2 linked regions of the Nitrosospira lacus genome follow. The protein of the gene in region 1 binds, or shares a complex with, the protein of each later gene. Links are inferred from orthologs where the notes say so. Each region holds a gene or a part of one and is shown in the gene's direction. Other genes may lie near its edges.

Region 1 (15,079 bases):
GAGCTGCGGCTTCCATCTTTTTAAATACAACTGTTCCGGAAGTTAAACAGAGAATGAAGATCCGCAACCACAGGTGCTGGCAGCGCCCGGGTTCTTGATAACAAATTGGGCACCCTCGGCATTTTCCTGGTAGTCGATTTCCGCCCCGGCCAGGTACTGAAAGCTCATGGGATCAACCAGCAGTTTTACTCCATTCTTTTCCATTACCGTATCGTCTTCGCCTATGACTTCATCAAAAGTGAAGCCGTATTTAAAACCGGAGCAGCCTCCACCCGCCACAAACACTCTGAGCTTGAGGTCACTGTTCCCCTCTTCTTCAATCAACTCCCTGACCTTGCTTGCCGCGTTATCAGTAAAGATCAATGGCATCTGCATTTCTGCGACCAAATTTTCCCCAGTTGCAGCATTCATATCGAGTTATCCGCATCAAGATTAATTGGGAAAAAATTACGCTCTGCTATCAAATAAACGTCAATCGCCATGGGCGGCGGGTATCAATGCCACCACCTTATTGTCGAGTTGCGCATTGTCCAGATGATGGAGCATGCCGTCAACCGATGCGCCAAGCTGAATCTCCATGGATTTATAATGTACATCTCCGGAGATTCTGGCCTTGGGCTGTAATTCCACATACTCGCTTCCGTGAATGGCACCAGCTACGGTGCCATTAATAACCGCATGAGAAACCTGAATTTTCCCTTCTACGACTGCTTGATCGCTCAGTACCAGGGTACTGGGCTTGTCACCCACTGCGGTAATATTTCCCGTAATATGACCATCCACGCGCAATCCTCCGCTGAAATTGATATTGCCGTCGATATGGGTTCCCGCGCCAATTAGCGAATCAATCTGATTTTGAGGCGCGGATGTTTTCTTTCCACCAAACATTTTCTCTCCTTCACAAAGACAGATTAACGGTCTGCGTCAGCCTTGCCTGCGCTACGCCTTTTTCAAATACTTTTACCTGCATGCTTTCCACTTGAGCATCCGGCGGCATCCGGAAGCTTCTCTCTACTCGCTGGTAAAACTTGAAGTTAACGTCAAACGTATCTGACGGGCTTTCACTGGCGAGAGGTGTGACCATTTTTTCACCATTCTGCCGGAAATTGACAACGAATTCCAGATTACCCTGAAAATCCTTGGTGCGCTGCCCGCCCTGGACCAGCAGCAGGCTGTAACGATATTCTCCGGGCAACTGGCCACGCGCCAGCTTTAAATGACTAATCGAAACGCGTTGTTCGGTTTTTCCGGTGACTGATCCAAGATTCTGGAAAAATGCAACATCTTCCTTCAGGCGAATATTTTCATCTTCCAGGGCTTTGACATGCTTGCTAATGTCGTCACGTGCGACCATATCCATTTGCAACTGGCGCTCAAGCCCGGCCACTCTCATACGCAGCTCATTGTTTTCCTTTTCCAAACGATTATTCGTTCGTGATAGCCGGTCCAATTCATGATTTATCTCATTTTTATCAAAACCCGCAAACTGATGCCCGGCGTCGTACATGCCCCATGACAAGGCCAATGCGAGCGCGGTAAGGAAGCCAATAACAAGCCAGCGCCAGTACTCCGGCCTGTGCGGGCGTATCGCCACCTTCGGTGCAAAGATGCCGGATTTTCTTTTGGGTGATTTGATCATGGCCGTCAGTTTACGCTGTTATGACAGCGAGACACCGAAGGTATGGAAGAATACCGGTGGCCTGCCAGATTCAGGTTAAAGGCAATCGGCTGCGGGAGCGCCTGGCGGGTGCATATTTCGCCTTTTTTTTGGCCGATGGATGTATCAGTCTTCAGGATCTGTCTTCGCTGCGTCACTTTTCAGCTTCGATTCTTCAAGCCCGGCAGGCGGCTACGGTAGCAGCGGAGCATGATCGATAGCCAAGGTTTCCGGAAAACCGCACATGAGATTCATGTTCTGCACGGCCTGTCCCGCAGCCCCCTTGACGAGGTTGTCCGTTACCGACAATATTACCGCTGTGTTACCCTCCTGCGGACGATGCACCGCGATGCGGCAAAGATTCGAACCTCGTACTGACCGGGTCTCGGGATGGGCGCCTGCCGGAAGGACATCAACAAATGGTTCATCGGCATAGCGTTTCTCGTATATGGCCTGTAAATCGGCATCCCTGCTAAGTCTGCCATATAGCGTAGCGTGAATGCCCCGGATCATGGGGGTGAGGTGCGGGACGAATGTCAGTCCTATCGGACCTCCCGCCATACGAGATAATCCCTGCCTGATTTCAGGCAAGTGCCGGTGTCCGGGCACACCATAGGCCTTGAAATTGTCAGAAGCTTCGGCAAACAACGTATGGACCGCCGCATTGCGGCCCGCGCCGGAGACGCCGGATTTGGCATCGGCAATGAGATGCTCCAGGTCTACAATACCGGCCTCGATCAAAGGCAGGAACCCCAGTTGCACCGCGGTGGGATAACAGCCAGGATTCGCTATGAGCCGTGCGCCTTTGATTTCGTTACGATTGATTTCAGGCAAGCCATAAACAGCTTCCTCCACCAGATCAGGGCAGGCATGTGTCATCCCATACCATTTTTCCCATACTGCCACGTCCTTGATACGAAAATCAGCGGCGAGATCGATTACCCGAACTCCCGCGTCGAGCAGCGACCTGACCTGTTGCATGGCGATACCGTTGGGTGTCGCAAAGAACACAATGGCGCATTTGTCGAGTTCCGCTTCGGCCGGATCGCAAAATTTAAGCGGTACCCGTCCGCGCAAGCTGGGAAATAATTCGGCTACAGCCAGCCCGGTCTCTTTGCGCGAGGTGATGGCATGTATGTGCACTTCGGGATGCTGCGATAAAATACGCAGCAACTCGACGCCGGTATAACCGGTTCCGCCTACGATACCAACTTTAAGCATGGAATCTCCAGGTTTGAATGCGAAGAACAGGGTTTTCCATCAGGATTTTTCATAAATTCGTGTTGCATATCAGGATTATCCTGCCCCAGCATTGTCGCTCGTACCCTCGGTTACACATGGCAATAAATGGCTGCCCTGAATCTTCAATTTTTAGAGATGTCTTTATTTATTTGGTTCGATTTACCGGATATCTTGCGGGGAAAATGCAACCGGTTGTCGATTATCCTTACCCTAAATTCGCTGCGCAACGAACTCGCCATGACGGTGAAGCCTCGATGGGGCAAACTCTTTGCGTCCATGGCGCCGACCTGGGAAATAAGCGGCAACCGCCAGATTTGGGATTATAAGCAACAAGTAAAAAAGCCGCCAGAAACGGGCGGCTTTTCAGCATGGGACACGTAAAAAACTTATCGTTTGGAAAATTGTTTACGCCGGCGTGCTTTGCGTAGCCCTACTTTCTTCCGCTCTACTTCGCGCGCGTCGCGCGTTACCAGTCCGGCATTACTCAATACGGGTTTAAGCGTGGCATCAAAGTCAATCAAGGCGCGGGTAATGCCGTGGCGTACCGCACCCGCCTGCCCCGATTCGCCGCCCCCGTGGATGTTGACCACGATGTCGAAGCTTGTGAGATTTCCGGTTAACTCAAGCGGCTGACGAACCACCATGCGGCCGGTTTCACGGGAGAAGAATTCGTCGACGGGACGGTCATTGACTGTAATCAATCCCTTGCCCGGCTTGATGAATACTCGCGCCACCGCGCTTTTACGACGGCCGGTACCATAGTTATACGTTGTTCCCATAATTTAAGCCCTGACTTCGAGTTGTCGCGGTTGTTGCGCCGCGTGCGGATGCGTGGCACCAGCATAGATTTTAAGTTTCTTTAACATGGCATAGCCGAGCGGACCCTTTGGCAGCATGCCTTTTACCGCCTTTTCCAGAGGGCGTCCGGGAAAGCGTGCGTGCATTTTGGCGAAACTGGTTTCGTAAATACCACCGGGGTAGCCACTATGGCGGTAATAAGTTTTATCTTCCATCTTATTTCCGGTGACACGCAGCTTATCGACATTGATAACAATGATAAAATCGCCGGTGTCCACATGAGGCGTGAAGATGGGTTTATGTTTACCCCGCAGCCGATGGGCGATTTCCGCAGCGAGGCGCCCGAGCACCTTGTCCGCCGCGTCGATCACGAACCAGTCGTGGATTACTTCATGTGGTTTGGCTGAAAAGGTTTTCACTACGCCCGCCTTTGCTTATTTCAATAAAGCCGCGAATTTTATGCCAGACCCGGCCGAATGTCAAACTGGCCTTTCGCTAATGGATTCCGGGAAAAGAATATGTCACCGCCGCCGGCACCTCGTCCGCGCAGCGGTTTTCGCCAGTACCCATCATACCTGCCGCAAGTTGCGGCACATTTTGTCCGGATACCGCGTCATTTTATCCGGGCATTTTTCTGTGTTACCCGCTTCTATGGCGGCCCGGAGGCATGAATGTTTATCTATTCCCACCAAAATTTTTGGGAAAACAGGTATCATGTTAAAAGAATAATGCCGTAAAAATCGGCATGAAAAATTCGGTAACATCCTATTATCTTATTGTCCGAGGAGCGTTTGTATGTCACAAAAACACCCTGTTATCGCCGTTACTGGATCATCAGGTGCCGGTACATCGACAGTCAAAAATAGTTTCGAGCATATTTTTCGTCGCGAGAAACTGACTGCTGCGGTGGTAGAGGGCGACAGTTTTCATCGTTATGATCGTGATGCAATGAAGGCAGCCGTCGCGGAATCGGAAAAGGACGGTGGTCATCCCATCAGTCATTTCGGTCCCGAGGCCAATGAGTTCGAGAAGCTGGAGGCGCTATTCAAAGAATATGGCGAGAGTGGCAGCGGCAGTACGCGCCTGTATCTGCACAATGATGAAGAAGCCGCGCCTTATCGGCAGAAGGCCGGGACATTTACTCCATGGTCATCCATAAAGCCCGGTTCCGATATGCTGTTTTATGAGGGCTTGCATGGCGGCGTAAAAACCGATACCGCCGATGCGGCGAAGTATGTGGATTTACTGGTGGGAGTCGTACCTATTGTCAATCTGGAATGGATCCAGAAAATCCATCGCGACATGAATGCGCGCGGTTATTCGGCGGAGGCGGTGACTCATACCATTCTCCGCCGTATGCACGATTATGTGCATTACATTACTCCGCAATTTTCACGAACCCATATCAATTTTCAGCGGGTCCCGACAGTGGATACATCCAATCCTTTTATTGCGCGGGATATCCCGGCCCTGGATGAAAGTTTTGTCGTGATCCGCTTCCGCGATCCCAAGAACGTCGATTTTCCTTACCTTCTTGCCATGATTCATGATTCGTTCATGTCACGTCCGAATACAATTGTCGTCCCGGGCGGGAAAATGGGATTGGCCATAGAATTGATACTGACACCGCTGATTCTGGATCTTGTAGCGAAAAGCCGGAGCAAATAATCCAGCAGCCGTTGCCGATAAGGGTATTTTTTTATTTGAAGAGAGGGGGCGATCCGCATCGCCGATCGCCTCCTCGGGCTGTTCTACTCCCTCCACTCCACGCCACGTGAACTTCACCCGAAATTCAGTATTTATTTGCCCTTCTTCCTTCTATACGGCTTGATGAAGCTCAAATAATTGCGGTGATATTTAAGTGGAAATAGTTTCCCTCCAATGTCTGCACTAATTTCAGAATTAAATCCTGAACAGCTTGAAGCCGTTACTTTGCCGCACCAGTCAGCGCTGGTGCTGGCCGGCGCAGGCAGCGGCAAGACGCGCGTACTCACTACCCGTATTGCGTATTTGATCCAGTCTGGTCAAGTCAGTCCTCACGGCATACTAGCTGTCACTTTCACGAATAAGGCGGCGAAGGAAATGCTTGTCCGCATTGCTTCCATGCTGCCGATCGATACCCGTGGCATGTGGGTAGGAACGTTCCACGGCCTGTGCAACCGCATGCTGCGCGCCCACCATCAGGATGCCGGGTTGCCGCAGGCTTTTCAGATTCTGGATTCCGCCGATCAGCTGGCGGTGATCAAGCGTTTGCTGAAGGCTCTGGGCGCGGACGACGAAAAGTTTCCCCCCCGCCAGGTGCAATGGTTTATCAATAATGCCAAGGAAGAAGGGCTCAGAGCCTCGCAGGTCGAAACTTACGACGATTTCGCACGCAAGATGGTGGAGTTTTATCGTTTCTACGAGCAGCAGTGCAATAAGGAAGGCGTGGTGGATTTTGCTGAACTACTGCTTCGAAGTTATGAGCTGCTGACACGCAACGAGCATTTGCGCGAGCACTATCGTGGCCGCTTTGATCATGTTCTCGTGGATGAATTTCAGGATACCAACCGCTTGCAATACAAGTGGCTGAAGCTGCTCGCCGGCAACCGGGCCGCGGTATTTGCGGTTGGCGATGATGATCAGAGCATTTATGCGTTCCGTGGCGCGAACACCGGTAATATGAAAGATTTCGAGAAAGATTTCCGTATCTCTAAAATCATCAAGCTGGAGCAGAACTATCGCTCGCATGGCAACATTCTGGATGCGGCCAACACGCTGATACGCAACAATAGCGGCCGACTCGGCAAAAATCTCTGGACATCGGAGGGCCATGGCGAACCAATACGCGTGTATAACGCTCCGACCGACTTTGACGAGGCTTCCTTCATCGTGGAGGAGGTGAAGTCGCTACGCGCCGAAGGCGTCGTCCTATCGCAGATAGCCTTGCTGTACCGTTCCAATGCACAGTCGCGCGTGCTGGAGCATGCTTTGTTCAATGCTTCACTGCCGTATCGGGTATATGGCGGCATGCGTTTCTTCGAACGCCAGGAAATCAAGCATGCCCTAGCATATCTGCGCCTGATAGCAAATCCCGAGGATGATAACGCACTGCTCAGGATTATCAATTTTCCCGTACGCGGGATCGGCATGCGCAGCGTGGAGCAGCTGCAGGACGAGGCCGGGCGGCAGGGCGGCAGTTTGTGGGCGGCAATGGGGCACAAGTATAGAGGTGATGCGGCCTTCGGCCCGAATTCGGGAGATAAAGCGCAGGTCAGGCTTGAGAGTAAACCGTGGCTGGACAAGCCAAAGAAAGGAGTTGAGGGTTTTGTTGCGCTGATCGAGTCGATGCGTCAGGTTTGCGAAAAATTGCCATTACCGGAAGTCGTCGAACATATGCTGGAGCATAGTAGATTGGCGGCATATTATCGCGCTGAGCGCGAGGGAGCGGACCGCCTGGAGAATCTGAACGAGTTAATCAATGCCGCCACCAGCTTCGTGCATGAAGCCGAGGATGACAGCCTCACGGCATTTCTGAGTCATGCATCGCTGGAAGCGGGCGAGCATCAGGCTGGTGGCGGTCAGGAAGCGCTGCAGTTGATGACGGTGCACTCCGCCAAGGGACTTGAATTTCACAGTGTATTTCTGAGCGGATTGGAAGAAGGTTTGTTTCCCCACGATAATAGCCGCAACGAAGTGGGGGGCGTGGAAGAGGAAAGGCGCTTGATGTATGTAGCAGTTACCCGGGCACGACGGCGCTTGTATCTGAGTTTTGCCCAAAGCCGCATGTTGCATGGGCAGACCCGCTATAACATCCCCTCTCGTTTTCTGCACGAAATTCCGGATAGTTTGCTCAAGTGGCTGCAACCCGTGCAAAAGGTGGCGATCAGGAATGAAGACTGGGGAACCGGAAGGAAAGGGTCAGGCCGGGTAATCCATGAGCCTGGTCATGGCGTTCCTGCTCGCCCAGCGGATATTCGAGATTCGGCGGCATCGCAATGGCGCATAGGACAGAATGTGACTCACGCCAGGTTTGGCGCGGGAGTGATAGTCAACTGCGAAGGTCACGGTGCGGATTCCCGTGTTGAGGTCAGGTTCGGCCGCACCGGCACGAAGTGGTTATTGCTCGAATATGCCAAACTGACACCTGCCTGATTCAACGCTCAGGCTAATGCGGCCGTATCTGCAAAAATATCCCTGTAGCTTGCGTAGATAGAGGCAAACAGGGTCGGCACCAGTATAAACAATCCCAGACCATAGGGCATCGCGGCGAGTATCACCAGCACCACCAGCGTAATGCCATAGACCTGGAACGCTATGATGTTCTTCAGGCAGGCAAGAAAACTTACCCGCATTGCATCTATCGCGGCCATGCCCTTGAATACCACCAGCAAAGGTGCGAACCAGGTAGCCATCATCAGCGGAATGGAAAGCGTCAGTCCTACCAGCGAGGCGGACAGCATATCGCCGGAGACATTTTTCAGCTCATTTTCGTCAACCCGTTTTCCTTCTATCAGCAGATCCATCAATACATCGCCTCCGACAAGCATGAACACCCCGAGAATGAGCACCTGTCCTACCAGATAAATTCCTCCTATCGTGATCAGCGGTCCAGGGGTGTTTCTGAAACCTGCAAGCAAATGCGCAATCTCCAGTTTCTCGCCCTGTTCCAAGGCCCTGCATCCTATCATCAGCCCCGCTAGAAACACGGGTGAAAGAAGGGTGAAAATAAATTGCCCCGCCATTGGAATAAGCGACAACGTGGCGGCGATAAGAAGCAAAGTGGCACACAGTAAAATCCACGTCAGCGGGATTTGGCGGAATATGTAAAAGCCGGTCACAATCCATTGCCACCCTTGTTTTGCATCGACCTGCCTGACTTCCATTTTCTTTATCTCCGGTAGAGTAGCGCCTGCTGTCCAATCCTGGCGTGCGGTTTACCGCTTACACCCAAACTTGTGCCAGTCTTGCGTGGGATGCCGCGTGGTTCTTCAATATGCGCATAAAGTGAGCGGGGTTCTTGGCATGAGTGAGTTCTCCCATGCGCGGCAAGTGATAATCGTGCAGCCGGGATAGCCAGAAGCGCAGAGCCCCGGCTCGCAGCATTATCGGCCAGGCGCCCCTCTCGATAGCGGTAAGCGGGCGGATCCGGTGATAGGCCTCGAGTAGCGACAGCGCACGTTTTACATCCAACTCGCTATCTTCACGCAGACACCAGTCATTGGCCGTAATGGCAATATCGTACAGCAACACATCATTGCAGGCGAAGTAGAAATCGATCACTCCCCCTATCGTATCGCCGGTGAATAGTACATTGTCGCGAAATAGATCCGCATGAATCACGCCGCACGGCAGATCATCGAAATGATACAGCGACTGAAAATGCAGTTCCTTTTCCAGAATCGTTATTTCTTCCGCCGTAAGAAACGGGATGACACTGGGGGCAGTGGCTTTGCACCATTCGGGACCTCGCGGGTTCTCCATTTTTTCGGGATAGGACAGACCGCACAGATGCATGTTCGCAAGGAGTGCGCCGACTTCGGCACAATGCGCGAGAGTAGGATGTTCCTGTGATTTGCCGGGCAAGCAGGTAACGATGCTCGCTGGTTTATGATTAAGCTCGCCAAGAAACCCGTGGTCAAGATTGGCTACCGGACAAGGACAAGGAATGCCGCGTTGCGACAAATATGCCATCAGATTCAGGTAGTACGGCAGATCGGACGAAGTCAGCTTTTCAAACAGGGTAAGAACATACCTCCCCTGGCTGGTGGTGACAAAGTAATTCGTATTTTCGATGCCGGAGGAGATGCCTTGCAGATTAGTCAGCGTGCCCAGCGGATAGTTTTTCAGCCATGCGGAAAGCTGCTGTTGGGTGACGGTAGTGAAGACGGACATGAGCGAGAGGAAAAGGGGGGAGAAGAAGTCGTATAAGACTCTGCGATCTTCTTGTTCTTTACCGCTATTTTAACCTAAATCCGGCGGTCGGCCGCTTCATTTTTCAGTTCATTCATCAATTGGCCGTCATGATCCGCATGGATTTTGCGCATCCCTGCGTCCTGCCCAATCACCGGATTGGATTTAGAATTGGCGCAGTATCCACATCGGAGGCCGGATATTCTGATCGAGCCCCCCGGAGCCGCCAGCGGAGAATGTCCCGTCCCCTTGGTTGTCGATCAGGTAATACGGCAGACCAATGCGGGGAGTCACTTTGATCATGTAGAGACGCCCATTGATACGATATTCCTCGATCTTATCCTCTCCGCGCCTGGTAATAGTAACTTGGGGTTCAAGCGCGGCATCATCCTGGTCGGCGCCCGGCGAAGGCAACGCTATTTCGGGCGGTTCCGGCACTTCAGGTATCGGCCGCAAGTCTTTGGGTTTGGATTGCGCCGCCGCCGACAGGGCAGCGCTCAATAACACGACGAGAATTATTAGACGCATGGCTGCTCCTGGCAGGGTCAACGCACCCATTCTATCTGAAAATGATACGGATTTTACAGATTGAGCTGAACTTCCCGTTCCGCTGCGGAAGGCTCGAAGCCGCTGGTTTCATAATACCGGAATATCGCCTTGACCACTTCGCGGGGTTCATCGATCACCTGTATCAAATCCATATCCTCCGGGGCGATCATGCCTTCGGTTACCAGGGTATGCCGCAGCCAGTCGATCATCCCGCGCCAGAAGTCCGAGCAAACCAGAATAATCGGCATTTTCCGGGTCTTCCCGGTCTGAACCAGCGTGAGCGCTTCCATGAGTTCATCCAGCGTGCCGAATCCACCCGGTAACACCACATAAGCCGTGGCAAACTTTACGAACATGTACTTGCGCGCAAAGAAATGACGGAAAGTCTGGCTGACGTCCTGGTAAATATTGCGATGTTGTTCGTGCGGGAGCTGGATATTCAGACCGATGCTCGGCGACGTGCCAAAATAAGCACCCTTGTTGGCTGCTTCCATGATCCCCGGACCGCCTCCCGAAATAACGGAAAATCCGGCATCCGACAATTGCCGGGCAATCTGCTCGGTTAATATATAGTTGGGATGATCGGGAAGCGTACGTGCACTCCCGAAAATGCTGACCGCGGGCCGAATCGAATTCAAGCGCTCCGTGGCTTCGACAAATTCTGCCATAATGCCGAACACGCGCCAAGATTCCCTTGCCGACCAGGTTTTTTCCCGAAAATCATTTGTCATGGTACGGGCTAACTTGTCTTGCGTGCTCATTGGAAACCTTTGGAGTTAAATGAAAACATTGTTGCTGGTTGATGGCTCATCTTACCTGTATCGCGCTTTCCATGCGCTGCCGGATTTGCGCAACCGCAATAACGAGCCAACCGGTGCGATTTATGGCGTGCTCAACATGCTGCGCCGTTTGCACAAGGATTACCAGGCCCATTATAGCGCGTGCGTATTTGATGCAAAAGGCAAGACTTTTCGCGACGACCTCTATGCGGAATATAAATCGCATCGCCCTCCAATGCCCCCCGATCTGGCGGCGCAGATTGCGCCCCTGCACGAGTGCATTATCGCCATGGGCTGGCCAATGCTGATCGTGGAAGGCGTGGAGGCGGATGATGTGATTGGTACGCTGGCTAAACAAGCCGTGCACGAAAACATGCGCTGCATCATTTCCACCGGCGACAAGGACATTGCGCAACTGGTGAATCCGCAAGTGACGCTGATCAATACCATGAGCAACGAAACGCTCGACGAAGCGGCAGTGCTTGCCAAATTTGGTGTGACACCAGCACGCATGCTCGATTATCTGGCATTGGTGGGTGACGCGGTGGATAACATTCCGGGCGTGGAAAAAGTGGGTCCCAAAACTGCGGTGAAATGGCTCACCCAATATGGCACATTGGATAATCTCATCGCGCATGCCAATGAAATTGGCGGTGTAGTAGGTGAAAATTTGCGTGCGGCGCTCGCTTGGCTGAGTCGAGCGCGTGAATTACTGGCCATCAAGTGCGACGTCGCATTACCTGTCGATGTACACGATCTTGGGCTGCAACCGCAGCATACCGCAAAACTGGCCGAGTTGTATGAGCGGCTGGATTTTAGAACCTGGTTGCGGGAAATGCGGCAGGAGGCGGACTCAGCGAGTCCGCAAGTGATCGGCGATACGCCCTTGGCCGCCGGGTATCAGCCAGTGGATGCGAATCGGCGATCTTCGGCTACGTCAGGGGACTATCAGATCATTTTGACCCAGTCCCAACTGGATGAATGGATCGCACGTATCTATGCCGCGCCACTGGTTTCGCTGGATACGGAAACCACCGGGCTGGATCCGATGCAGTCGCAACTCGTCGGAATCTCGTTTTCCATTGAGCCTCATCAGGCGGCTTATCTGCCGCTGACGCACCGGTATGCAGGCGCCCCACCGCAACTGCCGGTCGATCTCGTGATCAATAAACTCAAACCATGGCTGGAAGATGCGGGCAAACCCAAAGCGGGACAGAATCTCAAGTATGACAAGCACATTTTTGCGAATCATGGCATTACTTTGAACGGAATTGTCCACGATACACTATTGCAGTCCTATGTATTGGAATCCCACCGTCCGCACGATATGGATAATCTTGCGTTGAGGCATCTTGGAGCCAAAACCATTAGCTATGATGAGGTCACCGGCAAGGGGGCCGGGCGTATAGGTTTTGATCAGGTGGATATCGAACGCGCGATGCAATATGCGGCGGAAGATGCCGATATCACGCTGCAACTACATCAGCACATGTACCCCGAAATAATGAAGGACGAAAAGCTCGATTATATCTATCGCGTACTCGAAATGCCGGTACTGAACATCCTGTTTGAAATGGAGCGTAACGGCGTATTACTGGACTTGAAATTACTGGAAATCCAAAGCCGCGAACTGGGTGAGAAAATGCTGTCGCTGGAAAGCCAGGCCCACGCTATTGCCGGGCAGCCATTTAATCTGAATTCACCCCGGCAAATTCAGGAGATACTGTTCAACCAGCTCAAGCTTCCCGTTATCAAGAAGACGCCAAGCGGGACACCGTCCACCGACGAAGACGTGCTGCAACAGCTCGCGCTGGATTATCCCCTGGCAAAAGTCCTGCTCGAATACCGCGGGCTTGCCAAGCTCAAATCCACCTACACGGACAAGCTGCCGCGCATGGTGGATGCCGCCACCGGACGCGTGCACACCAATTATGCGCAGGCGGTAGCGGTGACCGGGCGGCTCGCGAGCAATGAGCCCAACCTGCAAAACATTCCGGTACGCACCGCCGAGGGACGCCGTATCCGCGAAGCATTTATCGCTGCACCGGGGCATCGCATTATCTCCGCGGATTATTCGCAGATCGAGCTGCGCATCATGGCGCACATATCGCAGGATGCGGGATTGCTCAAAGCGTTCGCCGCAGGCGAGGATATACATCGCGCGACCGCCGCGGAAGTGTTTGGTGTCGCGCTGGAAGCGGTGAACAATGAGCAGCGCCGCTATGCAAAAATCATCAACTTCGGGCTGATTTACGGCATGTCCGAATTCGGCCTCGCCTCGCAGCTCGGGGTTGAACGCTCAGCCGCACGTGCGTACATGGACCGGTACTTTGCCCGTTATCCGGGGGTTGCGAATTACATGCAACATACCAGGGAGACCGCCAGAAAAACCGGTTACGTCGAAACCGTATTCGGACGCAGGCTGTGGCTGCCGGAAATCAATAGTTCCAACGGTAATCGCAGACAAGGAGCGGAACGTGCAGCAATCAATGCCCCCATGCAAGGTACTGCGGCCGATATCATCAAGCTTGCCATGATCGCGACGCATGGCTGGCTGGCCAAAGCGGGCTTGCGGAGCAAGCTGATCATGCAAGTCCATGACGAGCTGGTACTGGAAGTGCCGGATGATGAAACCGGAACTGTAAAGGATGAACTGCCGCGGCTAATGGGTGGCGCGGCGAAACTCGACGTGCCGCTGCTGGTGGAAGTGGGGGTAGGCCCGAATTGGGAGCAGGCGCATTAGATTAAGGTGCTCTTCAACAAATCTCCCATGGAGCGTGTTTTCTTCCAATGGGGAGTATGTGATACCGTCGGGCAATATTATCCTGAATCCTGCATACCACAAAAAATCTTTGTGAATCATGGTGCTTAACTCGAAAATCAATGATCAACCACCGAATTTGGGAGTATAACTTGCTAATAGGGCAAAAATTACCGTAAAATCACACCCTTTTCGGTTCCGGACCCACATAGGCATATACATGGTCATTATTCGACTGGCGCGAAGCGGTGCCAAGAAACGCCCGTTTTTCAATATGGTAGTAGCGGATTCCCGAGACGCCCGGGACGGCAAGTTCATTGAGCGCATTGGCTTTTATAACCCTAGGGCGGCTGAAGGCGAAGAAGCATTGCGTGTTCAATTGGATCGTGTCACCCATTGGCAATCGCAGGGTGCACGGCTATCCGATACCGTTACAAGGTTGGTCAGGCAGTTTGGTGCAAAACAAAAAGCCGCGGGAATTACCTAAATCAGGCGAAGCAGTCGAGCCAATGGTGGTGATGGGGCGTATTATCGGCCCCTTCGGTGTGTCAGGCTGGATCAAGGTTTTTCCCTATACTGAATATGTGGATGGACTGCTTGACTATCCGGTCTGGTGGCTGGGTAAAGGCAATGGGGAATGGCACGAAGTAAAAGTCACCGGATGCGAAGTTCACGGGAGTACATTGACGGCCGCACTTGAGTCATATGCCGACCGTACTGCGGCAATGCGGTTGAAGGGTAAGCAGATCGCGGTACCTCGCAGCCAGTTGCCGAGTTTGTCCAAAAGCGGTAAGGATGGCTATTACTGGTCGGATCTGATCGGCCTTGAAGTCATTAATCTGCGGGATGAGGAATTGGGGAAAGTGACCGGACTACTGGAAACCGGCGCCAACGATGTGCTTCAAGTGCAAAGTCCGATGGAAGGTGAAAAGGAGCGATTGATTCCTTTTGTCAGTCAGGTGATCGTTAAGGTGGATCTAAAGGCTTGCCGGATAACGGTGGACTGGGGCATGGACTACTAGCCGTGGCTTTTGAGTTCGACGTCATTACACTGTTCCCCGAAATGTTTGATGCCGTCACCCGATACGGTATAACCGGCAGGGCGAAAGAAAACGGGATCTACCGGTTGCATACCTGGAACCCGCGCGACTTCACTGAAGATAATCACCGTACGGTGGATGATCGTCCTTATGGCGGCGGCCCGGGAATGCTGATGCTGGCACAGCCGCTGGAAAAAGCCGTCACCGCGGCAAGGATCAGGCAGGCAGGTAATGGCATTAACGGGACGAAGGTAATCTATCTTTCTCCCCAGGGGCGGCTGTTGAACCATGACCTGGTGATGGAGCTGTGCGAACTGCCATCATTGGTGCTACTCGCCGGGCGCTATGAAGGCGTGGACGA
Region 2 (15,096 bases), 1.1 Mb from region 1 along the record:
ACTCGAAGGATTGCTGATTCTCGGGCAGCAGATCTTTATCGGACTGGCGATGGGCTTTGCGGTACGTATCGTATTCAGCGCGGTGGAGATGGCTGGCGAAATAGCCGGCCTGCAAATGGGCCTGGGTTTTGCCACTTTTTTCAGTCCCCGCAGCGACGGCAGCACCCTGGTGGTGGGCCGTTTCCTTGGCTTGCTGGCGACGCTCACCTTCCTTGCCATGAATGGCCATCTGCTGATGTTGTCGGTGCTGGCGGAGAGTTTCAATGTATTTCCCATTTCCGCAGAGCCGTTCTCGGCTGGCGGCTGGAAGATGCTCGCGGAATGGGGCGGCAAGATTTTCGAGGCGGGCCTAAGGCTCGCGCTGCCTGTGGTCACCGCGCTGCTTATCGTCAACCTGGCGCTGGGCATTCTCACCCGTGCCGCGCCCCAGTTGAATATCTTCGCGGTAGGTTTCCCGATCACGCTGATGGTGGGAATGACGGCATTGATGCTGTCGCTCCCTTATTTTATCCCCGTGATCGAGCGGTTGATTACGGAAGCACTGGAAATCATGCTGGAGGTGGTCCGCGCCGCTGCCGTCCACGCCTCAGGCAACCCGCCCAGAGCTTTGTCGTGATAGCCTCACTTTTCAGATTGTGACTCAGCGCATCGCCTTCATCGCGAGTGACCTGCTAGCCAGTTCATAGAGATTACTTGCGGCGGCGTACAGCTACCAGACTGGCCAGACCGATCCCCAGCAAGCTCCATGAGGTGGCTTCGGGCACCGTGCTTTCAGCGAGCAACTTCGGAGACTGATCCAGTAAGAAATATTGGCCTAGAGTGGACTCCGCAGGAGGAAAACTGTTATCCAGGCTGGCGATTGCAGCTGCATCAAACGCAAAGTTGTCCGTGGTGCCAGCAACGAGTGAATCGGTTTGCTGGAATCCCGAGATATTCCTGACTTTTTTGAAATTGGATATCGTTCCGACGACCTGGAGCAATCCTTTACCCGAGTCGAGATTCTCTCCACCCAGAAACGATCCGCTACCCCTGGCATCCAGGAAATTTCCCGTTCCACCTGTTATATTGAATTGGGTATTCGTGAACATGAATACCGAAGGAAAGCTCGTTGGCGTGAATAAACCGCTATAGTCGGCAAAGAGCTCATCACCACTCGACATGGTAAACGTCATGTGTCCGCTGAAAGAAAAATGGTCCGAAAAGGGAATGATACAATCCCTAGCCGAGAGCGTAACCCCCCCCAAGGGGATGCTTATTCCAGTACCGCTGGTCGTGCCTTCCAATGGCGTAGCGCAGGGGGATGAAGGATTGAGGACTGTAGGGCTCACGAACTCTTGTATGACCGCGCTTATCGACAGAGTGGCGCTCATCACGTCTGCGGCGGTGATCGACATGATCATCGATGCAGCCAGCAGGGCAGAAGCTCTATGATGCTTTATAAAATTCGAATTGGCTGTTTTCATGTAATTCTTGGTTCCTTGTAAGCGGCCACGGAATGCCGGGGCAAATCTTATAATGCCTAATTCCTGGGGTCAACTCAACAATAGTAAATATATCAATATATTATCATGATCTTTACTTTTATCCGGCATTTGCAGCTCTTTTAGCGTTACCGTTATTGCTTCCCGCGAAAGGCTTGTGTGCATACACTTGGAGTGGCAGTTCCTATAAAAGCATGTCACTCGAACACGCTGTGAATATTTGATTCTGCATACCTTGTTCGTTGCGCGATATACCGCACAAACCATGCGCTTCATTTCATCCAGCTGCCGGACTGAGGATTCTGGGGGTAATCAACATTGAACTTTCCGGAATTGATGCTAAAGTAAATTACACGTTAATATAATTAAGATGAGATGCAATGGATATACGCAATCTCCGCTTATCACCGTTTTTCGTTATAACTGGCAGGAGTTAATAAAGATGCCTCAACTCGACCACGCCACTTTCATTAATCGTCTGAAGGGAAAGTCCATTGATGCCGGGGCATTGCAGGGCGCTTACCCTGACTTGAACGTGAGGGCCATCGCGGGTAACGGTGTTATCACGGGCACCCCCCAGAATCTCGAGAAATTGTGGGAAATCATCGATAACTATGATCATGATGGCAACGTCAATACCATCTCCGATGCACCGGCCTTGTCCATAGCGAACTGGCTATTTGCCAAGACGGGAAGTACTGGATCTGCGAGCGGCGAAATGGAAAATTGGAGAAAGGTCGCCGAATTCGGCGACAGGAGCATCACAAGCCACAGCGATGCCCATAGATCCGCTATCGATAACACCGGTATTGGCCTCTACTACGGTGATCATTCGCCTTTCCGCGAGAATATCCTGAGGGGGGACCGGCAGGGCCTCCAAACGCAGTTGGACGACATGGGTGCGGGGAACTGGCGAATGGAATCCATCGAGCCGGGAGCCGTTATCATTGAAAGCACATCCGGTCAGTCTGCCCGTCTCCAGGAGAGTTCGTGCATTGGCTGGGTAATTCAGAATGTCAAGACGGCCTATGAGGGCGCCGGCAAGGGGGCGCGCTTCGCAGAAATCGACAGCAGGGTGAAGGCTGCCGATCTGCGCGGCACCGTCCTGTGCGAGGAGCTGCAGAAAGATGGCTGGACGGCTGTGTTCTACTCGCCGCGAACCGCCGAGGATCTCACGGATTCGGGTGAGCGCGAAAAACTGGGCGCGCTCAACATGGCAAAGGCCGGCGCGCGCGTGTGGAAGTCGCCAATTCCTGAGTCGAGCGGTGTGCGCTGCGACGCGGTTATCACCGGCTACCGCGATATTACACCGGACAGCAATACCGAGGCGCTGCTGGAGAAGCTGGAGAATGCGCCATTCTTCGTCGGCGTGGCCAATGGTGGCATCCACACTTTCGTGGGGCACAATGGAAGTGTCTGCGATTTTCACTGGACTGCTCAGCCTGACGACAGGAATGCCATGACCGAAAACCCCATTCGTGAATGGAAATGGGATACGGGACTCTACATGGTGCCGCCGGGATACTGGTAAAAACGCCGCTGCCGGTGTACGTGAATTTCTTTTTTACCATTCAATCCACCTCAGCCGATCCAAAGGGATCGGAACAAGAGCATGAAGCTTTCGACGAAAAAAGTCTGGGATAACGCAAATGCCTGACCGATTTGCGGTATGGGCGACCCTGCTGGCGACACCCCTGATCGTGGGTTGTGCCCAGATCAAGTCCTTTACGGTGGCGCCGAGCACCATTTGTCCCGGTGAGTCGGTCAGGGTTGACTGGCTTGCTTCAGGCAATTCGGGCAACGCAACACTGGACTCGGTTCCAGTACTGGCAGGCACGGGGGAGGTGCCTGAGGAAGGATCCCGATTTTTTACGCCCGGACAAAACACTCGCTTTATACTCAAGGTTCCGGGCGCGCTCAAGAACGCTCAGCGCGAGTGGGACGTGCAGGTGGTCCCGGACCAGAGTTCGAGACTGCTGGGAGGTATTGCCCAGTGTGGCGGCGAACCTCGATCGGTATCGGCTTCATTTACAATTCAGCGCGAAAGTACTTCAGCACGTGTTCGCGCGATATTGATCACGAATAACTACCCCCGGCCATTATCGATCAGTAAAGATGGCATGGAAGTTGATATTCCACCGAGTGGCGCAACAGACGGTTTTAAAAATACCTCCATAATCGGTACCTGGACAATTCGCAGTCCCGTCGGTCCCGGCGAAGCATGCGATAACGCCCTCAAGGCGGTTGCACGCCGGTTGACTATCAAAACACAAATGAACTGCGGAGAGTAATTCCATGGCGATCCTTGATCAGATTGAGACCATCGTGATCGTAATGCTGGAGAACCGTTCTTTCGACCATATGCTGGGGCATCTCAGCATGGCCCGGTTCGGTAATCGGAGAGATGTCGCAGGTCTGGTCGAACCCGAAGCAAATCTGGATTACACCAACTTTCTCGATGGGCAGGGTTACCAGCCCTTCGAGTTGAAGGATGGACCGCTGCCGCACGATTTGCCTCATAGCAGATCTCTGGTGGCAGCTCAGTTAGGGACACCCGGCGGTCCCTTCACGATGAGCGGTTTTGTCGAGGCATATTATCGTGCCACCGGAAGCAAGGTAAACGATCCGCCACCAATGGGTTTTCTTTCACCTGCCGATGCGCCCATGTCGAGTTTTCTCGCGGCGCAATATGCCGTGTGCGACAACTGGTTCGCGCCGCTGCCAACAGATACCCAGCCAAACCGTTCGGTGGCTTACACTGGTTACTCCCTGATCGAGGATACGAAACCGCGTCCTATTCCTACCATCAGGGGGAGCTTCATCTTCGAGTGGCTGAAAGCGCACAACGTCAGTTGGCGCGTATATCACTGCGGAATATCGTTCTTCACACTATTTGATCAGTTCGATGAAGTGCTGGGGCCCAACTTCCGGAGCTTCAGACAATTCCCGGGAGATTTCGAGACCGAATCGGTGTCGGAAATGCCAAAAGTCATATTTATCGAACCCGAATACAGCGATTCGCCTGTCCATTTCGGCTGGACCGCCAATGACAATCATCCACCCACGCCTGTCGGTCCCGGCGAAAATTTTCTGCGCGATATCTACAGGCTGCTGACCAGGGATACCACCAAATGGAACCGCACGTTATTGATTACCACGCATGATGAGCATGGCGGGTTCTTCGACCATGTTCCGCCCCTCGCGATTCCCGCCCCGGTGCCACCCGGCGCGCTCTTTCAAGCCGGATTCGAGAGCACGGGCCCCAGGGTTCCGGCACTCATCGCCTCGCCATGGATCGCGCCAGGCACTGTATTCAAGAGTGCAATGGATCACACCTCCATATTGCAATTATTGTCCGAGAAGTTCGCGGGCACCCCGGATTATAATGACGAAGTCAAACGGCGTAGAAAATTGGGAATACAGAGCGTGTCGCAAGTACTGGCTGAGTCGCTTGCCCAGCCGAGAGCCGATATTCCACCACCGCCGCAGGATGTCATTTCAAGTTCAGTCGTGCTGATGCCATCTGCCGAACCGCAGACCGAAAGTCAGCAGGCTTTTACCGACGCGGCGAAGAAACTGTTGCGATATGACCGCGCGCGCTCTCTCGAGAAGTATCCGGAACTCGTGCATCTGCCGGAAGAATAGGATTTCCCGAAAATGTAATCGTTATCCGATCTCCGGCAGGCTGTCAGCCAAGCACTTTCGCAATGCGCCGCAACGCATTTTCCAGGTTGGTCATGGTGGTGGCGAAGGAAAGCCGGATATAGCCTTCGCTGCCGAATGCCGATCCGGGTACTACCGCCACGCCGCCATGTTCGAGCAGGTATTCGCTGAAAGCGATATCCGTAGAATCATTAATCACTCTCTTGGCATGCAATTCGCGGATTGTCTCCCGGACATCGGCAAAAGCATAGAACGCGCCTTCGGACAGCAGGCATCTGACACCAGGAATGTCATTGAGCGCGCCGGTAACAAACTGATTGCGTTCCCTGAACGCTTCCACCATGGGCACAATACACGATTGGTCGCCGTTAAGCGCCATTTCGGCCGCGGCCTGTGAAATGGAAGCAGGATTGGAAGTGCTCTGGGACTGGATATTTTCCATGGCGGTAATGATATGCGCCGGACCACCGCAATACCCGATGCGCCATCCGGTCATCGCATAGGCCTTGGATACGCCGTTAAGCACCATGGTACGGCCGTACAGGGCAGGGCAGGCATTGAGGATATTCACGAACTTGCCGCCGGAAAGCAGTATATGCTCGTACATGTCATCGGTGGCGATCAGGATATTCGGGTATTTGAGCAGGACTTCACCCAGTGCTTTAAGCTCATCGAACGTATAAACACCCCCCGAGGGGTTGCTGGGACTGTTGATGACAAACATCCGGGTCTTGGGTGTGATGGCTTTTTCCAGTTGCCCCGCGGTTATCTTGAAGCCCTGTTCGATACCGGCTTCGATGATCACCGGCTTGCCTTCGGCAATCAGGACGATGTCCGGATAGGAGACCCAGTACGGCGCGGGAATGATGACTTCGTCACCGGGGTTGATGACGGAAAGCGTCAGATTGAAGAAGCTCTGTTTGCCGCCGCACGAAACCAGAATTTGTTTCGCGGTATAGTCAAAATCATTGTCGCGTTTGAACTTGGCGATGATGGCGTTTTTCAGGCCGGGGGTGCCACCCACCGCCGTGTATTTGGTGAAGCCCTTATTAATGGCGGCAATGGCCGCGTCCTTGATATGCTGCGGGGTGTCGAAATCGGGTTCTCCGGCGCCAAGCCCGATGATATCCTTTCCTTCCGCCTTGAGCTTGGCAGCCCGGGCGGTGACGGCAAGAGTGGGGGAGGGCTTGATGGCCTGAACGCGCTTTGAAAGTTCCACGATAATGTCCTTAGTGTCCTCGCACAGATGCGGGTTGTGTCGGCATGATAATATAGACCGATAATCAAAAAATATTGAACCGCACATTATACCTGTGATCATTACCTTTCCCAATAGCCCCTACAAGCTGCATCAATCGTTTTCCCCTGCTGGTGATCAGCCTGAAGCCATCGACAAGCTGATGGAAGGGATAGAGGACGGCCTTGCGTTCCAGACGCTGCTGGGCGTGACGGGCTCCGGCAAGACTTTTACCATGGCCCACGTAATTGCACGGCTTGGCCGCCCCGCGATCATCATGGCACCGAACAAAACGCTGGCGGCTCAGCTCTACGCAGAAATGCGCGAGTTTTTCCCTGAAAACGCCATCGAGTACTTTGTCTCCTATTACGACTATTATCAACCGGAGGCCTATGTCCCTTCGCGCGACCTGTTCATCGAGAAGGATTCCAGCATTAACGAACACATCGAGCAAATGCGCCTGTCCGCCACCAAGGCACTGCTTGAGCGGGATGATGCCATAATTGTCGCCACCGTATCATGCATATACGGTATCGGCGACCCAGTGGATTATCACGGCATGATTCTGCATCTGCGCGAAAATGAAAAAATCACCCAGCGCGAAGCCATACAACGCCTGATTGAAATGCAGTATGAGCGCAATGAGTTTGAGTTCGGCCGTGGAACCTTCAGGGTGAGGGGTGACGTGCTCGACATATTTCCGGCGGAAAGTTCGGAAACCGCGGTGCGCGTCTCGCTGTTTGACGATATTGTCGAAAGCATGGTGTTGTTCGATCCTCTCACCGGACGCACGCTGAAGCAAGTATCGCGCTATACGGTTTATCCCTCCAGCCACTATGTAACGCCTCGGAGCACTACGTTGCGCGCCATCGGTACCATCAAGGACGAACTGAGAGAGCGCATCGATTTTTTCCAGAAAAACCATAAGCTCGTGGAGCTGCAACGTATCGAACAGCGCACTCGCTTTGATCTGGAAATGCTCAATGAACTGGGTTTCTGCAAAGGCATCGAAAATTACTCGCGGCACCTTTCGGGGAAAAAACCGGGGCAGCCGCCGCCTACTCTGATAGATTATCTGCGCCCCGATACGCTGATGGTGATTGATGAGAGCCATGTGACCATCCCGCAGGTGGGTGGAATGTACAAGGGAGATCGTTCCCGCAAGGAAAATCTGGTGGAATATGGCTTTCGCCTGCCTTCCGCACTGGATAACCGGCCATTGCGGTTCGATGAATTCAGGAAAATGATGCCGCAAACGGTATTTGTCTCCGCAACCCCTGCGGAGTTCGAGCGTGTGCACAGTGGCCAGGTGGTGGAACAGGTTGTGCGCCCCACCGGTCTGGTGGACCCTCAGATCGAGATTCGTCCCGCAACTACCCAGGTCGACGACCTCATGTCGGAAGTCGGCCTGCGCACTGCAAAGGGCGAGCGGGTGTTGGTGACAACGCTGACCAAGCGCATGGCCGAGGATTTGACCGATTATTTTTCCGATCATGGCATCAAAGTGCGCTACCTCCATTCCGATATCGATACCGTGGAGCGGGTGGAGATCATTCGTGATTTGCGGCTGGGAAAATTCGACGTGCTGGTGGGTATCAATCTTCTGCGGGAAGGATTGGACATTCCGGAAGTGTCGCTGGTAGCGATACTGGATGCCGACAAGGAAGGATTTCTGCGTTCCGAACGCTCACTGATCCAGACGATAGGCCGGGCAGCGCGCCATATCAATGGCACTGCGCTTCTCTACGCCGATAAGATTACCGATTCCATGCGTCGCGCCATGGATGAAACCGAGCGGCGGCGCAATAAACAAATCCTGTTTAATCTTGAGCATGGCATTACGCCGCGAAGCGTGCACAAACGTGTCAAGGATTTGATCGATGGCGTTTACAACATTGAAACCGCGCAACAGCATTTAAAGGCGGCACAGGTACAAGCCCGTTATGATTCCATGAGCGAGGTGCAACTGGCGAAAGAAATCAAGCTGCTGGAAAAGCAGATGCTGGATGCAGCAAAGAATCTTGAATTCGAGCAAGCAGCGCAATATCGTGATGAGTTAAAAAGATTAAAAAACAAGCTGTTCGTAGGATTTGTTGAACCTGAACCTGAGGTAAGCCGGGAAAAGACAGAACCGGCCCTCAGGAAGGTGAATAAATAACTTTTAAATCAATTACATGAATCGGAGTATTAAAGTTAATTCATACCTATTTGACGATTGTGGCAGAGTTGACAAAAATAATCTGATCGAAGGTACGATTCAGTGTTTTGCTATAGAAGTTTTTCATGACCAGACTTTGCTCGAAACGCACACGATCACCCGCCTTTACCCGGGTCGTGGGTGCCGCAATCCAGAAACGTTTTTCGGTGGTCGCCAATTCCATATAGGTATAGTCTGGAGCATCCAGGGTTGAAAGGACTTTGCCTTCGTTGGCCGGCATTCCTGCTGCCGTGTTCGTAGCACTGCCTCCCGCCTTCTCGGCAGCCGCATGCAACGGGCTCGCCAGCGCGATCCCGATGGAGAAAGCGACCGCAATATAAGATATTTTCAAAACCGCCTCCAATTTTATTGGGTAAATTTTCCAGACGGCATGATACACCTCAATTCTCCGGATTTCCAATTGAAATACCCAAGGTAATGGCGGGAGGCTCGCTTGTAGATCCAATTGCGATGGGGTGTTCCGGTATTGAGAAATCCTGTTCCGGATAAGTGGGAGTAGGGCTGGGCGGTAACGAAAATAAATTTCTGAACGTCCCCGCGAAGCATGTTGCTGGTAAAATCAAACGATACTATAAACATCAAGGCATGGAGGCCGGATTATGGAATTTGAATGGAAAGTGGTTGATGAGCACCATCAGGAGGTATTTGCAGACAAGCATGTCAGAGGTTTGCTATGGGTTACATCCGCCGGTTTTTCATTTTGGCATAGCTATCCCAACCCGGCGGTGGATCTCTCCCATGTAAAGACTATCGACGAGGCAAAAAAGATTGTAGAAACCACGCTGCGATTAGAGGAATACTCACCACCGGCAAGCTAAGCCAGCGGCAATATGCTCCATCGATGCTCGTTTTAAGGTTTCTTAAGGCTTTCCAGTCCAGGGGTCGATTCGGGTATCGTTCCGGGAGCTCGTCCGGGAATCTGCTCCAGGAACATTCCGGGGATCAAAGACAAAAATGGAGGGGGCTGAACTATCCAGCAGGGTCGACGAACCTGGCGAGGTTCGTTGCATCACCGTAACGCTTGGGCCCAGCAACGATTCGGTCGCGGCCTGAGCGGGTTGTGACGAAGATTGTCCGGCGTTGATACCCGCCGGTGCATTTTTCCGTGCGCAAATTGCAGCGCCTTCTTCTGCGCTCCTTCCCGCTTTCTGCTCCGCGGCTTCACAGGCCAGCGTTTGATAGACAGACATGAATTTCGATGCTTCCGCGTAACGGCCGGTTTTCATCAGTTCTTGCACGTGAAGCTGGGCTTCCCTGAATTTGCTTTGAGCATCTGGTGATTGATAAATTGGATTTGTTTCCTGGGCCTGTGCAATGGTTGCAGTCAGCGCCATGAAGATAGCCGGAATGATAAACTTCACGTCTTCTCCTTCTTATTGAGAAAGGCTGGGCTCCAGTCCAAGAAGAAGACGTCGCCCATAGTTTCTATAACCAGAACAATATCCCGAAATATAGCTCAATGTTACTCTATTGACAGACTGCGGCGGTGAAACGTGATTGCCAATTGCCAACGTTTCATATTATCAATTATAGAAGGTGGAATATATATTTATCAATGGCTGTTGTGGCTTGGAAATCAAAGAAAAACTGGAGGGCAAGAGAGAGGAGTTCAAATACTGCGACGCCGGAACGAAGCTTATGAGCAGGATCTCGAAGCGTCCGGGGTGGAAGGCGATATGGTGGACCAGGAATATGTTGTTTCAGATTGGATTCACGCAGGAAGAGAATCCGCAGCCAGGACCTTACCGGCGTGAAATATCAATCAGGCAAATCAAACCCGATACCGATTTGATCATCACATCGACTTTCGGGATTCAACTAACAAGAAAATGCAAACCACGGGCTGTGTAAATAGTCCTCATGCGTAGCTTTTTCATTGCTTGCGGTTGCGCGCCGCAAATAGACCAATCAAACCAATACCAACGAGTATGAGGCTGCCGGGCTCGGGCACTGTGCTTACATTGCTGAATTGCACAGGCAATTGATCGTGATGCTTTAGGCGATCACTGTCCCACGTAGGGCGGGTAACAATGGAATCCGGTAGGCGCCCAGGCGGCGGGGTCCATCCTTTACCAGGGGTCTGCCGATGCTTTCTATGGGATGGATGATCGGGATTTTTACCTGATGCATTACCCGACGTTGGATTCCATTCTTTATCAAAGGCTTTGGTATTTGTCCGGTCCGATTGGCTCTTGTCTTTTTCCCCCGCCTGCACTCCGCTTATTGCCAGAACACCCATTAATAGCGTGATCCCGATCTTTGCGCGCATTATTATTTTTCCTTATTAAAATTAATTCTCCATCATTTCAGCATCAAGAATATTTCTCCAAACCTTATGAAGCAATAACCGTGCCAGTTGTTTTTTCTTTTTAAGGCCCTGAAAAATAGAGAAAAAATTACCAGGAAGGAAATCTCTTCAAGTGAACGTAAAAGTTTCTGACAAGTAATGCAAGTGTTGTCAGAAACTTAATTTGAAGATAAACAAGAAGTCGGGGATTTGAAACGGTTTCTGAGTAGCTGACGTAGACATAAAAGAGGCCCGGCAAGGAGTAGTTGGCCTGTGCCGGGCCAGTGGTATCTACTACAAGAGGGAGAAAAAAGCAGATACCAGTGCGTATTATCTTCTCCCTCGACCTTAACTTCTGTACGGAGCCACACATAAAGCAATTTATACTGCTGATTGGCTAAACTAAGACCATTTTTAGCCAGGCCAGCCGTTTCATGCAACTCAAGTGGCTACACTACAGCAAACGGAATTGCATGCCCCGGATATTTTCCTGGTCGGATCATTGAAAGCGAATGAATCGATTAAATCGCCAGAATCTCACCCCGATTTAATTTGCTTATAATTGATATTATGTTAAATGAACTGTAAAAATAATATTCAAGATCACCTTGGGAAGCCAGGCAACGGCTTGCCGGTAGTCTGCCAATCCTCAGCTCAGCCATCCGGCCCCCGGTTTGATGCGGCCACATAGCCATCATCACACCCAGCGCTGGAAACAAGTTGAGGCGTAATGCATTACAGCCGCGCATTCCCAGTGGCTCTCCTTGCATACTGCCTTGTCTTTTTCATTTATTCCTTCTTCTCGTCCACGAACGCGGGCCACTTCGCAAACGCAACAACCCACAGAAGTATGAGAATACCTCCAGGGATCAGTGCAAGCAGTGAAAATGCGGGCTTGAAACCCGCCCGAGCGAAAATTTTCCAAAATGGCACCACGAAAAAAATTGCGGATGCTATCAACCAAGGCAAGATCCCAGATTCATCCATGTAACCTCCTGAGGTAGAATGATGTTCAATAGTTATAGTCAAAAAGAAGCATATTGGCGATCATTGTTATGTCGACTCCTTTTGCATCATACACATGCGGGTGGCGGAGAATGCATCCTTTTTTCCCGCAAAAAGCCATCCTATTGAAGCAACCTCTTCGAATCAGGCAATATAATTCTGTTGCCGGTTTCTCATAGAGCCTATCACTGCTTAAAGTTCGAAACCGGGGACTTTGGCGCCCAGATTCTTGCAGGGCGCCGATGGAAGGCTTGCCCCCCGAATTGAATTTTCCGGCTTGAAAGACACCTAAATTTAACCGTCTTTCTGGCTCCCTCTCCTCCAGCGTGAATATTTCCACCCATTCTGTCCTCCCATGAGTAATCCCGCAATCAAGCGATATCTGCCGTGGGTCGTCGCTATCGCGTTATTCATGGAACAACTGGACTCAACCATTGTCAATACGGCGATTCCGGCCATCGCGGCCAGCCTGCATGTGACACCGTTGAGTCTGAAGGCCGTCGTCGCCAGCTATATCCTGAGTCTGGCTGTCGGTATCCCCGTGAGCGGCTGGATGGCCGACCGTTACGGAACGCGGCGGGTATTCAGCATTGCCGTTGTCATCTTTACGTTGTCATCTATTTTATGTGGTTTGGCCGTTAATGTGTCTATGCTGATAGCGGCACGCATTCTGCAGGGGATGGGCGCGGCCATGATGATGCCCGTGGGAAGGCTCGCCATCATACGAACCTTTCCCAAGTCCGAGCTGCTGATGGCGATGAACTTCGTGATCATACCGGCTCTGATTGGTCCGCTGCTGGGACCCACGGTGGGCGGTCTTATTGTGCACTGGCTGTCGTGGCGGGAAATATTCTTTATTAATGTTCCTGTCGGCCTGGCGGCACTTTTTCTTATACATCGGCACATGCCGGATTACCGTGGTGATGCGCCTCGCCCGTTGGATTTCACCGGCTTGGCTTTGTTTGGTAGCGGTGCCGCGCTCCTTTCATGGCTGCTGGAAATATTCGGCGAGCACGAGATCGGCATGACTCCAGCCGTTATTCTGTTGCTCGTTTCTCTTAGTTTGCTGGTTGCTTACGCTTGGCATGCCAACCATGCGGCTTATCCATTGCTGCGGCTTACCCTGTTTCGGGTACGCACGTTTCGCGTTGCAGTGGTCGGGGGCTTTATCACACGTTTGGGTGTAGGCGGCCTTCCCTTCTTGCTGCCCCTGCTTTATCAGCTTGGCCTGGGCTTGCCTGCCTGGCAATCGGGCCTTCTGATGATGCCTACCGCGGCTGCGGCCATGGGAATGAAGCTTCTGTCAGGGCCGATATTGAGACGGTATGGATACCGCAAGGTGCTGATTCTGAATACTGTAATGATGGGACTTACGATAAGCTTTTTTTCATGGGTGGACACGGCTACCCCGATAGCATTGATCGTGGTTCTGGGGTTGGCGCAAGGCTTCTTCAATTCGCTTCAGTTTTCCAGCATGAATTCCATGGCCTATGCGGACATTGAAACGTCTGACTCAAGCATGGCAAGCACCATTTCAAGCTCGCTACAACAAATGTCGTTGAGCTTCGGGCTTGCTTGCGGATCGTTGATTACAAGCTGGTACCTGGGTGGATTACCACAAACCGACCATCTGGCTGTGATAAACGCACTGCACTATGCATTCTTGACGCTTGGGGGACTCACCATTCTGTCATCTCTTTCCTTCTGGACATTGCACTCTCGCGATGGTGAAAGTGTCAGCAAGGGAAACTTGCAGGACATGCCATAAGCACAAATACAACGTGTACCTATATGGATGGACTGATTATAAAAATAATTCGAGCCCTGCCATGGAAAACGAGAGCCCGTTTGGACGCATGTCTTTTTCGCGCACAATATATTTCAAGGATAATGACGATGTTGACTCTACAAACCAGAATACATTTTTTCCATGCACCTCTCGATTATCATTCCAGCTTTTAATGAAGAGCGTCTGATTGAACACTGCCTGCAATCCATTTCCGCATCGCTCGCCGCAAATGACAAACCCGGTTTTACGTCCGAGATCATTGTGGTCGATAACAATTCCACCGATAACACGGCCAATTTGGCAAGGCAGGCAGGTGCGCAAGTCGTTTTTGAGCCGGTCAATCAGATCGGCCGGGCACGCAATGCCGGTGCGGCGGGGGCGACGGGCGACTGGTTGCTGTTTGTGGATGCCGACAGTATGTTAAATCCGGGATTGCTGGCCGATATCTTGCATCTGATTGAAGACGGCAAGAGCGTCGGTTGCGGCAGCATCGTGCGAATGCGGGAATTACCATGGTGGGCACATCGGATGTTGCAACTGTGGACACGGATATCGGTCCTGTTTCGTTGGGCGGCAGGTGCGCTGGTGGTGTGCCGCAGCGACGCGTTTCATGATGTCGGGGGGTTCAATCAGGAACTCTACGCTGCCGACGAAATAGGTCTGAGTCAGCAATTAAAAAAGTGGGGCCGGCGGCGCGACCTTCAATTTATTATCCTGACCAGGCATCCACTGGAGACATCGTCGCGCAAGGCCAAGCTCTATTCCGGGCGAGAAATGGTCAGCCAGATCCTGCATATCATCCTGCATCCACGCCAGTCATTACAAGACAGGAAGCAGTTGCCGATCTGGTATGACGGGCGGCGTTAAGCCCATTGACCATGTGCGATTGGAGGCAGTCCGGTACTACGTGACAAAATATGTAACTCGGTTAAAGATGTTTGCCATGGAGCGCTGGGTTGGTGACCTGGCTGGCAGTGAGCCGGCATTAATCGGGATGATCATAAGCGCACGATGAAAGCCACATCCAGGTTATGATATTTAGTCTACGATACAGAGTGTAACGCTGCAGATAGACGGTAAGCTCGGATTTTACCGCAGCTAACAGGGGGGCTGCTTGTCGTGCCCGCATTGCGGCTTTCAGAGATTCCCTTAGTAGATCAAGGAGGCTCGCCCATGAAAGAACAGCTTCGAAGCATCCGAATGAAAAGAATGTTACAGAGGCTGAGGGCTTTCGGCACGGCTTTTGGTGCTGACCTAAAGATTCCCTCGTCTCTGGCGACTAGATCATCTTCGATTCTCCGCTACCCGCCGCTTCTGCTCATTGCACTCGCCGGCTTCGCCCATGGCGAGGAATTTACTTCGCCAAACCGTCTCACGGAACAATGCCGCATTCTGCCGTCCATGCCCGGCGTTACG

Evidence for each region.
Region 2: the proteins of EBAPG3_RS04975 (region 1) and uvrB are in contact, whole or in part, in a crystal structure (PDB 7EGT), measured with the Thermus thermophilus proteins. The link is inferred for Nitrosospira lacus from one-to-one orthologs. Residues at the interface, in WP_096412145.1 of Thermus thermophilus: His654, Arg656, Phe657, Gln666, Asp668, Glu669, Lys680, Arg681, Leu682, Ser683, Lys685, Tyr686, Ala687; in WP_096411307.1 of Thermus thermophilus: Glu23, Leu25, Arg26, Asp27, Gly28, Glu29, Arg30, Phe31, Arg55, Glu326, Asp327, Phe328, Glu379, Ser382, Gln383, His398, Gly400, Arg401.

Annotation. Positions count from the first base shown.
Region 1 is NZ_CP021106.3:1,120,403-1,135,481, forward strand. What follows is about bases 5,233-8,204. They hold EBAPG3_RS04975 (UvrD-helicase domain-containing protein), read left to right. Parts: upstream 5,233-5,578; coding sequence 5,579-7,831; downstream 7,832-8,204. Other genes in these bases: EBAPG3_RS04970 (phosphoribulokinase), read left to right, coding at 5,233-5,365; EBAPG3_RS04980 (BPSS1780 family membrane protein), read right to left, coding at 7,840-8,204. Also shown: iron-sulfur cluster insertion protein ErpA, read right to left, coding at 43-411; EBAPG3_RS04935 (bactofilin family protein), read right to left, coding at 472-888; EBAPG3_RS04940 (DUF6776 family protein), read right to left, coding at 899-1,639; argC (N-acetyl-gamma-glutamyl-phosphate reductase), read right to left, coding at 1,850-2,878; EBAPG3_RS04955 (hypothetical protein), read left to right, coding at 3,005-3,280; rpsI (30S ribosomal protein S9), read right to left, coding at 3,286-3,678; rplM (50S ribosomal protein L13), read right to left, coding at 3,682-4,116; more of EBAPG3_RS04970, read left to right, coding at 4,493-5,232; more of EBAPG3_RS04980, read right to left, coding at 8,205-8,562; EBAPG3_RS04985 (homoserine kinase), read right to left, coding at 8,621-9,571; EBAPG3_RS04990 (DUF2782 domain-containing protein), read right to left, coding at 9,755-10,117; EBAPG3_RS04995 (LOG family protein), read right to left, coding at 10,171-10,899; polA (DNA polymerase I), read left to right, coding at 10,919-13,660; rpsP (30S ribosomal protein S16), read left to right, coding at 13,899-14,165; ribosome maturation factor RimM, read left to right, coding at 14,188-14,700; tRNA (guanosine(37)-N1)-methyltransferase TrmD, read left to right, coding at 14,703-15,079. UniProt on the Escherichia coli protein: A helicase with DNA-dependent ATPase activity. Unwinds DNA duplexes with 3'-5' polarity. Translocates on single-stranded DNA with 3'-5' polarity. Initiates unwinding more efficiently from a nicked substrate than double-stranded DNA.
Region 2 is NZ_CP021106.3:2,197,217-2,212,312, forward strand. What follows is about bases 6,010-8,998. They hold uvrB (excinuclease ABC subunit UvrB), read left to right. Parts: upstream 6,010-6,457; coding sequence 6,458-8,539; downstream 8,540-8,998. Other genes in these bases: EBAPG3_RS09930 (pyridoxal phosphate-dependent aminotransferase), read right to left, coding at 6,010-6,363; EBAPG3_RS09940 (NrfJ-related protein), read right to left, coding at 8,586-8,930. In the rest of the region: flagellar biosynthetic protein FliR, read left to right, coding at 1-616; EBAPG3_RS15200 (PEP-CTERM sorting domain-containing protein), read right to left, coding at 690-1,463; EBAPG3_RS09915 (hypothetical protein), read left to right, coding at 1,924-3,012; EBAPG3_RS09920 (hypothetical protein), read left to right, coding at 3,131-3,772; EBAPG3_RS09925 (alkaline phosphatase family protein), read left to right, coding at 3,777-5,126; more of EBAPG3_RS09930, read right to left, coding at 5,170-6,009; EBAPG3_RS09945 (hypothetical protein), read left to right, coding at 9,199-9,417; EBAPG3_RS09950 (hypothetical protein), read right to left, coding at 9,460-9,960; EBAPG3_RS09960 (PEP-CTERM sorting domain-containing protein), read right to left, coding at 10,473-10,868; EBAPG3_RS09970 (hypothetical protein), read right to left, coding at 11,676-11,873; EBAPG3_RS09975 (DHA2 family efflux MFS transporter permease subunit), read left to right, coding at 12,247-13,659; EBAPG3_RS09980 (glycosyltransferase), read left to right, coding at 13,822-14,547; EBAPG3_RS09985 (hypothetical protein), read left to right, coding at 14,854-15,096. UniProt on the Escherichia coli protein: The UvrABC repair system catalyzes the recognition and processing of DNA lesions. A damage recognition complex composed of 2 UvrA and 2 UvrB subunits scans DNA for abnormalities.